DNA from 4 places in the Flocculibacter collagenilyticus genome. Region 3 is predicted to be linked to each of the others. Evidence: predicted binding sites of a transcription regulator. Region 3 holds the regulator's gene; each other region holds the start of a gene.

Evidence for each region. Region 3 encodes sigma-54, which starts transcription at its own class of promoters, with help from an activator protein. Its sites were predicted from a motif close to GTTGGCACGNNNNTNGNNT; they were not measured.
Region 1: HUU81_RS01610 (TorF family putative porin) is a predicted target of sigma-54. The motif match lies at 2,028-2,046, and genes of this name have one in related genera.
Region 2: HUU81_RS12495 (FlgO family outer membrane protein) is a predicted target of sigma-54. The motif match lies at 1,680-1,698, and genes of this name have one in related genera.
Region 4: flgJ (flagellar assembly peptidoglycan hydrolase FlgJ) is a predicted target of sigma-54. The motif match lies at 1,955-1,973, and genes of this name have one in related genera.

What each region holds. Positions count from the first base shown of each region.
Region 1 is NZ_CP059888.1:348,834-352,047, reverse strand. It holds gene trpS (tryptophan--tRNA ligase) at 1-967, opposite strand, end outside; gene rpe (ribulose-phosphate 3-epimerase) at 1,129-1,806, opposite strand; gene HUU81_RS01610 (TorF family putative porin) at 2,105-2,776, shown strand; gene HUU81_RS01605 (hypothetical protein) at 2,992-3,214, shown strand, end outside.
Region 2 is NZ_CP059888.1:2,821,480-2,824,693, forward strand. It holds gene HUU81_RS12485 (FlgO family outer membrane protein) at 1-185, opposite strand, end outside; gene HUU81_RS12490 (FlgO family outer membrane protein) at 227-1,018, opposite strand; gene HUU81_RS12495 (FlgO family outer membrane protein) at 1,029-1,643, opposite strand; gene galU (UTP--glucose-1-phosphate uridylyltransferase GalU) at 1,764-2,669, opposite strand; gene HUU81_RS12505 (thymidylate synthase) at 2,687-3,214, opposite strand, start outside.
Region 3 is NZ_CP059888.1:3,426,491-3,429,704, forward strand. It holds gene ptsN (PTS IIA-like nitrogen regulatory protein PtsN) at 40-489, opposite strand; gene hpf (ribosome hibernation promoting factor) at 510-797, opposite strand; gene HUU81_RS15205 (RNA polymerase factor sigma-54) at 825-2,315, opposite strand; gene lptB (LPS export ABC transporter ATP-binding protein) at 2,351-3,076, opposite strand; gene lptA (lipopolysaccharide transport periplasmic protein LptA) at 3,124-3,214, opposite strand, start outside.
Region 4 is NZ_CP059888.1:2,471,534-2,474,747, reverse strand. It holds gene flgH (flagellar basal body L-ring protein FlgH) at 1-484, shown strand, start outside; gene HUU81_RS10960 (flagellar basal body P-ring protein FlgI) at 589-1,680, shown strand; gene flgJ (flagellar assembly peptidoglycan hydrolase FlgJ) at 2,023-3,081, shown strand; gene flgK (flagellar hook-associated protein FlgK) at 3,078-3,214, shown strand, end outside.

The DNA.
Region 1 (3,214 bases), 900 kb from region 3:
ATTTTAAAGTGTGGGCTGCCCGCGCAGAAGCACGTTCGGCACCACTACGCATAATATTGTCTAACATTGTTTGGTCTTCACGGATTTCTTTAAAACGTGCTTGAATTGGCTCTAACATAGCCACGACTGCATCGGCTACATCGCCTTTTAAATGCCCATACATTTTATCTTCGTACTCAGGCACTAAGCTTTCAATTGACTTTCCTGTCGCACATGAAAGCAGCGTTAATAAGTTAGAAACACCCGGCTTTTCTTCAGTGTTAAAGTAAATACGAGCTTGCTCGTCTGAATCCGTTACCGCACGCTTAATCTTTTTCGCAATTTTCTTTGGTTCTTCTAGCAAACCAACAAAAGCATTTAAGTTGTCGTCAGACTTAGACATTTTCTTGGTTGGCTCTTGTAAGCTCATAATGCGTGCGCCAAACTCTGGGATATAAGGTTCAGGCACTTTAAACACATCGCCATATAAATTATTAAAGCGCGTTGCAATATCACGAGCCAACTCTAAATGCTGCTTCTGATCACTACCAACAGGCACATCGTCTGCTTGATATAACAAGATATCTGCTGCCATTAATACTGGATACGAGAATAAACCGGCGTTGATGTTATTTTCATTTTTTTGTGATTTATCTTTAAACTGCGTCATGCGACTTAATTCGCCCATCTGGGTGTAGCAGTTTAATACCCATGAAAGTTGCGTGTGCTCTGGAACATGAGACTGAATGAAAATTGTACTTTTTTCTGGGTCGATACCACACGCGGCATAAAGCGCAACGGCATCTAAACATGCTGAGCGTAGCGCTTGTGGATCTTGCCTTACTGTAATGGCATGTAAATCTACAATTGAGAATAAGCAATCATGTGTTTCTTGTAGCTTAACCCACTGACGAAGTGCACCCATGTAGTTTCCTATCGTCAAAATCCCTGAAGGCTGCACGCCGCTTAAAACAACTGGTTTAGTCATACTATTCTCTGTCTTACAATTATTGGCAAAATAGGGGCGATATTGTAATCGCAAATGGCTAGGAAACAAAGCATGAAAAGGCATTAAAAAAGCCTGTAACATTTAACAGGCTTTAACACTGAATAATTTAGCAATAAAAGGCGATTTACTTAATCTTACTGTTAACGAGGCACCTTACTTAATTCATCACGCATATGCTCTATAACCGTTTTATAATTCGGCTGATTGAAAATAGCAGAGCCTGCAACAAACATATCAGCGCCTGCTGCTGCAATTTCAGCAATATTATCAACTTTTACGCCGCCATCAATTTCCAACCGAATATCAAATCCTGATTGGTCGATTAACGCCCTCGCTTGCTTTAATTTAGTTAATGTTTGCGGAATAAACGATTGCCCACCAAATCCAGGATTGACCGACATTAATAAAATAACGTCGACTTTATCGAGTACATGTTCCACAACTGACAGCGATGTTGCCGGATTTAATACTAAGCCTGATTTACAGCCTTCACCTTTAATAAGCTGTAAAGTACGATCCACATGCTTGGATGCTTCTGGATGGAATGTAATATAGCTTGCACCCGCTTTAGCAAATTGCGGCACAATTTGATCAACAGGCTCTACCATCAAATGCACATCAATAGGTGCCGTAATTCCATAGTCACGCAGGGCTTGGCATACCATCGGCCCCATGGTTAAATTGGGAACATAATGATTATCCATTACATCAAAATGGACAACATCAGCGCCCGCTTCAAGCACCTTGGCAACGTCATCACCCAAGCGAGCAAAATCTGCTGACAGTATTGAGGGCGCAATCAAAAAGTCTTTATTCATAATAATTTACTAATAATTGAGTGTGTAGGGTAAAAAGTGGATAAATCATAGCATTATTTTATTGTTTACTTCATTAGTAGTTAACTTCACCTTGCTAAAAATAGAGGGGTATATCAAATCAGCATTGCACCAATCAAAAGCAAAAGTGCACCAATTATGTGAATGACCACTAACCCTTTCTTGATTTTTATACTATCTTATTGATTAACCTGCTAAAAAACGTTGGCATATTGTTTGATTAAATATTGGTAAAAATGGCTAATATCTTAATAATCAATAAATTAACAGGATAAATTCAATGAAACTTACAATCCTAGGTGTACTTGCTAGCTCACTACTGATGAGCTCATTTTCGGCAAATGCTGAACTCAGCGGAAATTTTGGTATCACAAGTAATTATTTATGGCGGGGTGTTTCTCAAAGTGATGATAACCCATCAGTATCAGGTGGATTAGATTACAAGCATGAAAAAGGGTTTTATGCTGGTGCTTGGTTAGGCAGCGTTAAGTTTGGCGATGACTCAGGTACTGAGATTGATACTTACCTTGGATTCAGCAAAGAAATGGGTGAAGCAAGCTATGATGTTGGCTATATCTATTATGCCTATCCGGCTGAAGCACATGACGATATAAACTTTGGCGAATTATACTTCAAGGGCGCTTACAAAGGATTAAGTTATGGTGTGGCATATACAATTAATAGTGATGCGAAAGATGATGAAACATTTGCTGAAGGTGATATGTATTATTACGTTGGCTACGAATTTGAATTAAGCCAAGGCTTTAATTTAGCGCTGACTTACGGTTATTACAATTTTGATGAGAATGAAGCAATCGCTGGCGATAATGACTATCGATATATTCAAGCCGATCTCAGTAAAGATGATTTTGTTTTTACTGTATCAAAAGCTGATGAAGAGTCCGGGGATGACGATACGAAGTTTGCTGTATCATGGTCAAAAACTTTTTAACGTATCACTTGAAAACGCAATAAAACCCTTTATTTATTATACAACTAAATAATCATGGCACTGTCGTATATGTACTTGAGCGTTAACCTTAAGTTAATGCTCTTCGATCTTTTTATCGCGCAATTTAGCTAATTGGTCGAACTTTATTAGGTAGAAGCTGTCTGACTGCCTATTATTAATGTACAATAAATCGACTGGAATCACTGGGGTTTATTATGTTTCGTTTTAAACATAAAAAAGGGATATTGTTGACGAGCTTACTCACAGCGCCACTTCTTTTTTTACTATCTGTAAATGCAAAAGTAGAAGTAGCAGTTCACGACTGTAATTGCCAAGCCAAAACAAGTTTTGATGCAAGTTTGCCAATTAGCGATCCACATAATCAATGCGCCATACCTAAAGCATCTAACGAAAGCTGGTTGTCTTGGCTGTCTGGCA
Region 2 (3,214 bases), 610 kb from region 3:
GTACTAGATGTACTTGACGATTGTGACACCATTGTACTTTCGCTACTACTTACTGTGGCACCACAATAATAGTATTCACCGTCGTCAAATTTGCACACAGTCGGCGTATCCACTACTGGAGTCACTAAGCACCCCTGTAACAAGCCAACGCTTAATAAAGGCATGATTATGTTAGATAATTTCACAAGCTTTATACCTCAATTGTAATTACCAAATTAGCCCTGTATTACTCTTCAGACTGTACTAAAGACACGCCATCTTTTGCACTGGTACTGAATAATGCGTTAGCCACGTAGCTTGGAATAAACCCTTGTGCTGAAGCAACCACCGCTTTGGTATCAATACCAACAATACGCGCATTCACTAAATACCCTGCTTGGTATTTAACAAGTGTGCCAGCCACAACGTACTCGATAGGTAGTTCAGATTCTAATTCCAAGAAATCACGGCTAAAAATAAAGTCACCTTGAGGAGTAACCCGAATGTAATTGGTGGTTTTAAAATCGATGACCGGTATACCAAATTTATGGATCTCGTGAATGAAGCTTTCAGATATTTGATTGCCCAGTAACGATGCATGCTGGTAATCACCATCAAGAAACACAAAACTGGTTACGCCTAATGGTGTTTTCTCATTGACGAACTGCAAATTTTCCACCATTCGATGCATAATGCCACGAACGTAATGATTAATATTCTTATTCAATGGCGCGCGCATATTGTGACCTGAAGCTGCCATGGCCATTATTCTATCGCCATTCCCTTGGTAATTTTGCTTATAAGGAATATTTAATTGATTCGTCATTTGAAATTTAGCATTGGCTGCAGAGCTGGTAGAAGGATTTTGTAAACCAACCACATTTACAGAGTTTGCTTGGTCATGATATCGATCTACATCATGCTTATCCTGCACTATCACTCTCTTTGGTTGTGAATCGTCTGCTCCAATCCAACGTTCGACGGTGCTGCACCCAGACAATAAGATAATTGCGGGCAATAGCAGGGTTAATTTCTTCATGTTTCCTCCGTTAGTAAGCTGTGCGGCTTACTACACCATTGCGGCTGATTACCTTTTCCTCAGCCCAAAAAATATTAGCAGGCACAAAGTGTGTTGCTGCTGCAATCACTTCGCGCGTTTCAATGTTAATCAGTCTAGCGTTAACGACTATACTTCGCTCTTGTTGGGTTAGTGTGCCTGTTAGAAAGTAATCAATGTGCTGCTGCGCTTGCAAATCAGCCACATTTCTTGACAACATTAAATCACTCGACTTTGTCATCTTAATTATCGGCATCGTTTTATATTCTATAACCGTAAATCCGCGCTGGGTTGCAGAAGACATTAGCCCTTCTTCCAATTGCAGGCCGACCAAATGTACAGGACTGTTTTTATTGTTCGAATGTGTCAATGTTTCGACAGGTGTAAAAGTACCGACTGCGATTCTGCCATAGGGTTTAAAGTCTGAAAGCGACATAAATAACTTTTCAGCTAATTGTTCAGTATAGTGATGAATGGAATAGTTGCTTGAACGAGGCGTGTATTGCTCTCTTGGCAGCTCAGCATTTTCTGAAGACGAAAAAGAAATAGGTAGCGATGAACACCCGGCAATACTTGCCAGTAATAGGAAAATAAATGACACTTTCATTTTTCAATACCGTTAAATTACAACATACAAATTTAACAGCAATAACAGTGCCAACTTATATTTTTAAAGGGCAGGAAACGCAGCATGCTTAATGCTACGATTTCCAGTCATTAATTGTGGTTAGCTTTTTACCTGTGTTAGCTTGGCCTGTGCCAGCTCCGACAAGTATTCACCAAACTCCTCTTTTAATTCGCTGTGTCTTAACGCGTATTCAACGTTTGCTTTCATATAGCCTAGCTTGCTACCACAATCATGGCTTTTTCCTTTCATATAATACGCTTGTACCGGATCTTGTTCTAATAGCATGTCAATAGCATCGGTTAGCTGTATTTCGTCACCTGCACCAGGTGGCGTTTTTTGTAACAAAGGCCAAATTTTTTCACTTAACACATATCGGCCAACAACGGCCAAATCACTTGGCGCTTCGTCTAATGAGGGCTTTTCTACCACTTTCTTGATATTGGTTGAGTCACCCGGCGCTAATTGATCGCCATTAATATCAACAATACCAAACTTATTCACGTCTTGATGAGCCACCTGCTCTACCATAATTTGGCTGTGCTGATCTTCGTTGTAGCGCGCCATCATTTCTGCAAGGTTTTCTTTAGATAAGTCACTGTGATACTCGTCAATCAATACGTCAGGTAATAACACTGCAAAAGCATGGTCGCGAATGATAGGATACGCACACATGATTGCATGCCCTAACCCCTTTGCTTCACCTTGACGGATGCTAATGACTGTCACATCTTTCGGGCAAATCGCTTGCACTTCTTCTAAAAGTTGGCGCTTAACGCGTTTTTCTAGCGTAGCTTCTAATTCAAAGCTTTTATCAAAGTGGTTTGCAACTGAATTCTTACTTGAATGAGTCACCAGCACAATTTCTTTTATTCCTGCAGCAATGGCTTCATTAACCACATGCTGGATAAGCGGCTTATCAACGACTGGTAACATCTCTTTAGGGATTGCTTTGGTGGCAGGTAACATTCTAGTACCAAGTCCAGCCACAGGGATTACTGCTTTCATTGTCATGGATTATTCCTTTAAATTGCTATTGGCGCTTTAATATGCGGATGAGATTGGTAATCAATCAACTCAAAATCATCAAAGTTGAATTCTAAGATATGTTTTACTTGAGGGCTTATTTTCATTTTTGGTAATGGGTGCGGTGTGCGCCCTAACTGCTCATTTGCCTGTTCTAAGTGATTACTATACAAATGTGCATCACCTAAAGTATGAACAAATTCGCCTAACTCTAAATCACATACCTGCGCTATCATCATAGTAAGCAACGCATAGCTTGCAATATTAAATGGAACACCTAAAAAGATGTCAGCACTGCGCTGATAAAGCTGGCAAGACAACTTATTGTTACTTACATAAAACTGAAATAGGGTATGACAAGGAGGTAGCGCCTGCTTACCATTGGCCGCATTTTCTTTTGGAGACTTAGATGAGTCAGGCAGTACACTCGGGTTCCACGCACTTACAATTAAGCGCCTTGAATCCGGGTTAGCTTTAATTTGCTCAATTACTTCGGTTATTTGGTCAATTGACGTTCCATCACCGGC
Region 3 (3,214 bases):
CGCTCTAAAATAGCTATAACTGAATACGTATCAGCACGGCTAATTGGATGTCATAATCTCAAATAACTCTTGATCAGTATCGGCTTTGCGCAATCTTTTCACCATACTTTTATCGTCAAGCATGCTAGCAACGGCTGACAACGTACTTAAATGTTCTTTACATTGCTCTTCGGGTACTAACAGTGCAAAAAATACATCAACTGGCTTTTGATCGATTGAGTCGTATTGGATCGGATTTTTACTTACTAAAAAAATTGCGACCGTTTTTTGCGTATTCTTCAAGCGGCCATGGGGAATAGCAATTCCTTTACCAATCCCGGTACTGCCTAGCTTTTCTCTTGCCATTAAACTGTCCAAAATTTCATGTTGGCTAATATCAGGCAGTTTAGTGTGTGCCAATTGGCTAATGTACTCTAAAATACGTTTCTTGCTATTAAAAAGGACTGCACATTTTGTGCAGTCCTCAGACATCAAAGTTTTAAAAGACATATTACAATAACTATTCTTTTTTAGTGGCTTGAAAGTTTTTCCTTATGTTTAATGACTTGTCGGTCTAGCTTGTCAATCAACCCATCTATCGCCGCATACATATCGTCGTGAGTGGCTGTGGCAAACAACTCTCCGCCATTAACATGGAGTTTTGCTTCCGCTTTTTGCATTAACTTTTCGGAATCCAAAATAACGTGAACATTATTGATATGATCAAAATGTCGCTCTAATTTGGAAAATTTATTATCTACATAATCTTTTATCGACGAAGTGGCATTAACGTGACGGCAAGTTAAATTGATTTGCATAAGCACTTTCCTTCTTTCATCAAGAGCTTACAGTAAGCTCTTTCTTTGGTTAGATGGAGGGATAGACAAAGACTCACGATACTTCGCAATCGTACGTCTTGCTACCTTAATACCTTGATCAGCCATAATTTCTGCAATCTTACTATCACTCAATGGCTTCGCCGCATTTTCTGCAGAGACTAATTTTTTAATCAACGCTCTGATCGCTGTTGATGAACACTCGCCGCCGTTTTCAGTACTTACATGGCTTGAAAAAAAGTACTTAAGCTCAAAAATGCCGCGTGGTGTATGCATATATTTCTGCGTTGTCACACGTGAAATGGTTGATTCATGCATATCTACCATTTCTGCCACATCGTTCAATACCATTGGCTTCATGGCCTCGTCACCATACTCAAAAAATGCCTGTTGCTGCTGCACAATACAATTCGCAACTTTGAGTAAGGTATCGTTTCTACTTTCCAAACTTTTGATAAACCATTTTGCATCTTGTAAATGAGAACGAATAAATTGCGTATCCGTAGATGACTTACTGGTTTTAGACAACGCCGCGTATTGCTGGTTAATAGTAACTTTCGGCATTGAGTCTGGATTTAATTCTACAATCCAACGGCCTTTTTTCTTCACGACTGATACGTCTGGAATAACATATTGCGGTTGTTCAGTAATCACCGCACTGGCTGGCCTTGGATTAAGGCTATGGATAAGTTGCATAACCTCTTTTAGCTGATGCTCTTTAAGCTTAGTCTTTCTTTGTAAAGTACGATAGTCACGATTACCTAATAAATCGATATATTCGTTCACAATGGTTTTTGCGTCAGACAAATAAGGCGTATCGTTGCTAAATTGACCTAACTGAATCAGCATACATTCTTTTAAACTGCGGGCTCCCACACCTAATGGGTCCATTAATTGAATACGCTTTAGTACTACTTCAACCTCATCAAGCTCTACATCGTCATCGCCTAAGCTATTCAGAATATCTTCTGTAGTAACTGATAAATAGCCTGAATCGTCAATCGCTTCAATTATCGCCATGGCGATCGTTTCATCTGTAGGGCTAAACCGGGTTAGCCTAACTTGCCATAAAATATGATCTTGAATATTATCGGTCGTTTCACCTTGAAAAACCATATCATCATTGTCGCTAGCACCAGACACTGACGCCACCGGCGCTGCACTAATATACTCATCCCATGAACTATCAACAGGCAGCTCGTCCGACATATTCTCTTGTTGAACCGCTTCCGTTGTATCCATTTCTTTTACCTCTGAAAACGTCATGTCTTCAGCTTCACCATTGGCATCTTGTTTGGTGGTTCCGTCGTTGCTGTCGCTCACTTGTTCAGGCGATGAGCCATGATCTTCTTCCACTTCAAGGAGTGGATTACTGTCTAAGGCTTCTTGAATTTCTTGTTGCAAATCTAACGTCGATAATTGCAAGAGACGAATAGCCTGTTGCAATTGTGGGGTCATGGTCAACTGTTGACCAATTTTTAACTGTAAAGACTGCCTCATAAAATCCGATAAATTCCTTTAACTAATTAACTTAACTATAGCGTGAATTGCTCACCTAGGTATACATCTCTTACGGTCTGATTTGCTAACACTTGCTCAGGTGTACCATTCGCAATTAATTCACCATGGCTCACAATGTATGCATGCTCACACACGTCTAGTGTTTCTCGTACATTGTGATCAGTAATTAATACTCCAATGCCTTTATTCTTTAAATGCTGGATAATCTTTTTGATGTCTAATACTGAAATTGGGTCGACCCCTGCAAACGGCTCATCCAATAAAATAAATTTGGGATTAGCGGCCAATGCACGAGCAATTTCTACACGACGACGCTCTCCGCCAGACAAGCTCATGCCTAGGCTATCGCGAATGTGACCAATATTGAATTCTTCTAACAACCCATCTAGCGCTTCTTCGCGCGTTATTCGGGTTAAATCGCGGCGAGTTTGCAAAATGGCCATGATATTGTCATAAACGCTAAGTTTTCTGAAAATAGATGCTTCTTGCGGCAAATAGCCAATGCCTTCTCGTGCTCTTGCATGCATTGGTTCCAATGTTAAATCTTGGTCTGCAAGCACAATGCGCCCCCGATCAGATGGTACCAACCCCACAATCATATAAAATGTAGTTGTTTTACCTGCTCCGTTCGGCCCTAACAAGCCAACTATGCTGCCAGCTGCAACATCGATACTTACATCGCGAACAACTTGACGACCTTTGTAACTTTTTGCCAGATTTTGTGCTGATAATATTGTCATTGATTCACTTATTTGTTTCGTAAACTTTTCTCAATTTTCATCAAAAGTTATGGCGTTTCAATTTTCGACTCTTCAGGTGCTTCCTTGTTCACGCTTTCATCTTTAGCGTTGGTTTCTTCTGTCTTATTTTTGTCTTGA
Region 4 (3,214 bases), 950 kb from region 3:
GGTAGGTGACATTATCACGGTAGTGCTTGAAGAAAGCACGCAAGCCTCAAAAACAGCTAAAACTGAAAATAAGAAAACCACATCGGCAAGCCTAGATCCTATAGTGGGATTTGGCGGACAAAATGTGGCATTTAAAGGTGATGCAATTCAATTAGGTTTAGATTCAGACAACTCGTTCAAAGGTGATGCGAAATCTAACCAAAGCAATAGCTTAAGTGGCAACATTTCCGTTAATATTCTTCAGGTACTGCCTAATGGGAATTTAGTGATCCGAGGTGAAAAGTGGCTCACGCTTAACACAGGTGAAGAGTTCATTCGTGTTACAGGCTTAATTCGGCCGCAAGATATTACAGCGGATAACACCATTGAATCAACGCGCGTTGCTAATGCACGAATCGAATACAGTGGTAAAGGTGATATCGCAAATGCACAAACACCTGGATGGTTGGCCAGATTTTTTACCAGTACATGGTGGCCATTCTAAGATGATGAATTCTACTTTTATCATTACATTAATTTGCTCATGTTCTCGTAACCACATAATTAATGCCGCATTAGAGGTGTAAAATGAATATTTTAACAAAATTAATGCTATTAACAGCGGTGTTGCTAACTACATGCTACTCACCACTATCGAATGCGGAACGCATCAAAGATGTAGCGCAAGTACAAGGAGTTCGCTCTAACCAGTTGATTGGTTATGGTTTGGTAGTAGGTTTACCGGGCACGGGTGAGCAAAGTAAGTTTACTGAACAAAGCTTCAAAGCCATGTTGAACAATTTTGGCATTTCCTTACCCGCTGATTTAAAACCTAAAATTAAAAACGTTGCCGCTGTTGCGGTGCATGCTGAACTGCCACCATTTTTAAAACCGGGGCAAACGATTGATGTGACAGTTTCTTCGATAGGTAGTGCTGGTAGTTTACGCGGTGGAACATTATTACAAACCTTTTTAAAAGGCATAGATGGGCAAGTTTATGCGATAGCTCAAGGTAGCATGGTAGTGAGTGGCTTAGGTGCTGAAGGGGCAGATGGTTCTCGTATTTTAGTAAATACACCCACTGTAGGAAGAGTGCCAAACGGAGGCATAGTTGAACGAGCCGTTGCTAACCCATTCTCACAAGGTGATCATATTGTTTTTAACTTAAATCGCCCAGACTTTACGACGGCAAAAAGATTAGCGGAAACCATTAACACTTTAGTTGGTCCAAATACGGCTTTGCCACTTGATGCCGCCTCTGTCGAAGTTACTGCGCCACGTAATGTATCTCAACGAGTTGCTTATTTATCAGCATTAGAGAACTTAGAATTTAAACCTGCTGACAGCGCTGCAAGGATTATTGTTAATTCACGCACCGGCACAATAGTGATTGGTAAAAATGTGAAGCTTAAACCAGCAGCCATTACTCATGGTGGATTAACAGTAACGATTGCTGAGCAGCAGGTTGCGGAGCAGCCAGGAGCCTTTGCCCCTGATACCGCTGAAACGGTTGTTACCACACAGTCTATTTTAGACATTGCGCGTGATGATACGCGTGCTTTTGTATTTGATCCGGGCGCCAGTTTAGATGATTTAGTCAGAGCGATTAATGAAGTTGGCGCTGCTCCTGGCGATTTAATGGCAATATTAGAAGCGCTTAAAGAGGCAGGCGCAATTAGTGGTGAGCTTGTTGTTATTTAAGATGCACAAGCCTAATTATTGAGTCGTTCGGGTTAGTATTAAGTTGCTAGCCCAACGTGCTTTCTTGAACATCCCTTTTCATTTTTAAATTCATCATTGCGACAGTTATTATTAGTGACTTCATCCTTGTTGACAATGCTATTGTATGTGACTTAACGCTAGGATTTAAATGACAAATTCTACAGAAGCATTACTAAGTTAGCCTTCACATTAAACCTACTATTTGCTTGCCAGCTAGCTTCCCCTCTCATGGCTTAGCACTATAAATTTGTTAGTTGGCGCATATTTTGCATTTTGATGATTATGTAACCATAAATCTGTCAATAAATTTACGCGCAAACTATGAATAAACTTTCTAGCAGTCAAAATTATCATGACCTAAGTGGCTTAGATGAATTAAGAAAAGCGGCGCTTAGTGGTGATGATGATCGTGAGGCACTAAAGCAAGCGGCAAAACAATTTGAGTCGATTTTTACTCAAATGATGTTTAAAAGCATGCGCAAAGCCAATGCTGCGTTTGAAGACAGTAACAACCCGTTTAATGCAAGTAGCGTAAAATATTTTAGAGATATGCATGACCAGCAGTTAGCGCTGGAAATTTCTCAATCTGGTTCGTTAGGTTTAGCAGATATTATTGTGCAACAGCTTTCCCCAGAAAAAGGTAAATATATGCCGGGGAATGTACTTCGAAACGGCGATTTTTTGCCAAGAACTTCGACTGATGATGCAACCGAGCCTAAATCACTTCAACAAAATGCTAGTTTTTTAATTACTGACAGTAAGTCTGAAAATCAATTTGAGCGTAACTCGGAAAAGCTAAATGCAAACAACGCCAGTAATGATGTGGTGAGAAAACCGACTGAAACGACTGGCTCAGTATTCGAAACAACCGCCGAGTTTGTTGAAGGACTATGGGATAGTGCTAAAAAAGCGGCTGATAAAATAGGCTTAAATCCTGCTGTTATGCTTGCTCAAGCCGCGCTAGAAACAGGTTGGGGACGGCACGTAATCAATAAGTTAAATGGCGAAAGTTCTTTTAACTTTTTCAATATAAAAGCCAATAATAGTTGGCAAGGCGATAAAGCGCATAAAACCACATTAGAGTTTGAACAGGGCTTACCTGTTAAAAAATTTGCTGCATTTAGAGCGTACGACTCTATTGAGCAAAGTTTTGACGACTTTGTAAATCTAATTTCTTCTAAGAGTCGTTACCAAAAAGCACTCAACAACACCCAAGATGAAGTCACTTATCTAACCGAACTGCAAAGTGCAGGATACGCCACCGATCCCAATTATGCGTCAAAAATTATTGGCATCTTAAAAAGTGATACCTTCAGCAAAATGCTCAATGGCGTGGTTGGTGAATCGGCCTCTAACACAATACAGGGAGCTAAGAAATGAGTTTACTAGATATTGGCGTTTCTGGATTAAGAGTTGCTCAGCATGGATTAAGTACCACGGGTCACAATATCACAAATGTGAACACCGAAGGGTATAACAGGCAGCGCACCGAGCAAGAATCTACCATTGGTTT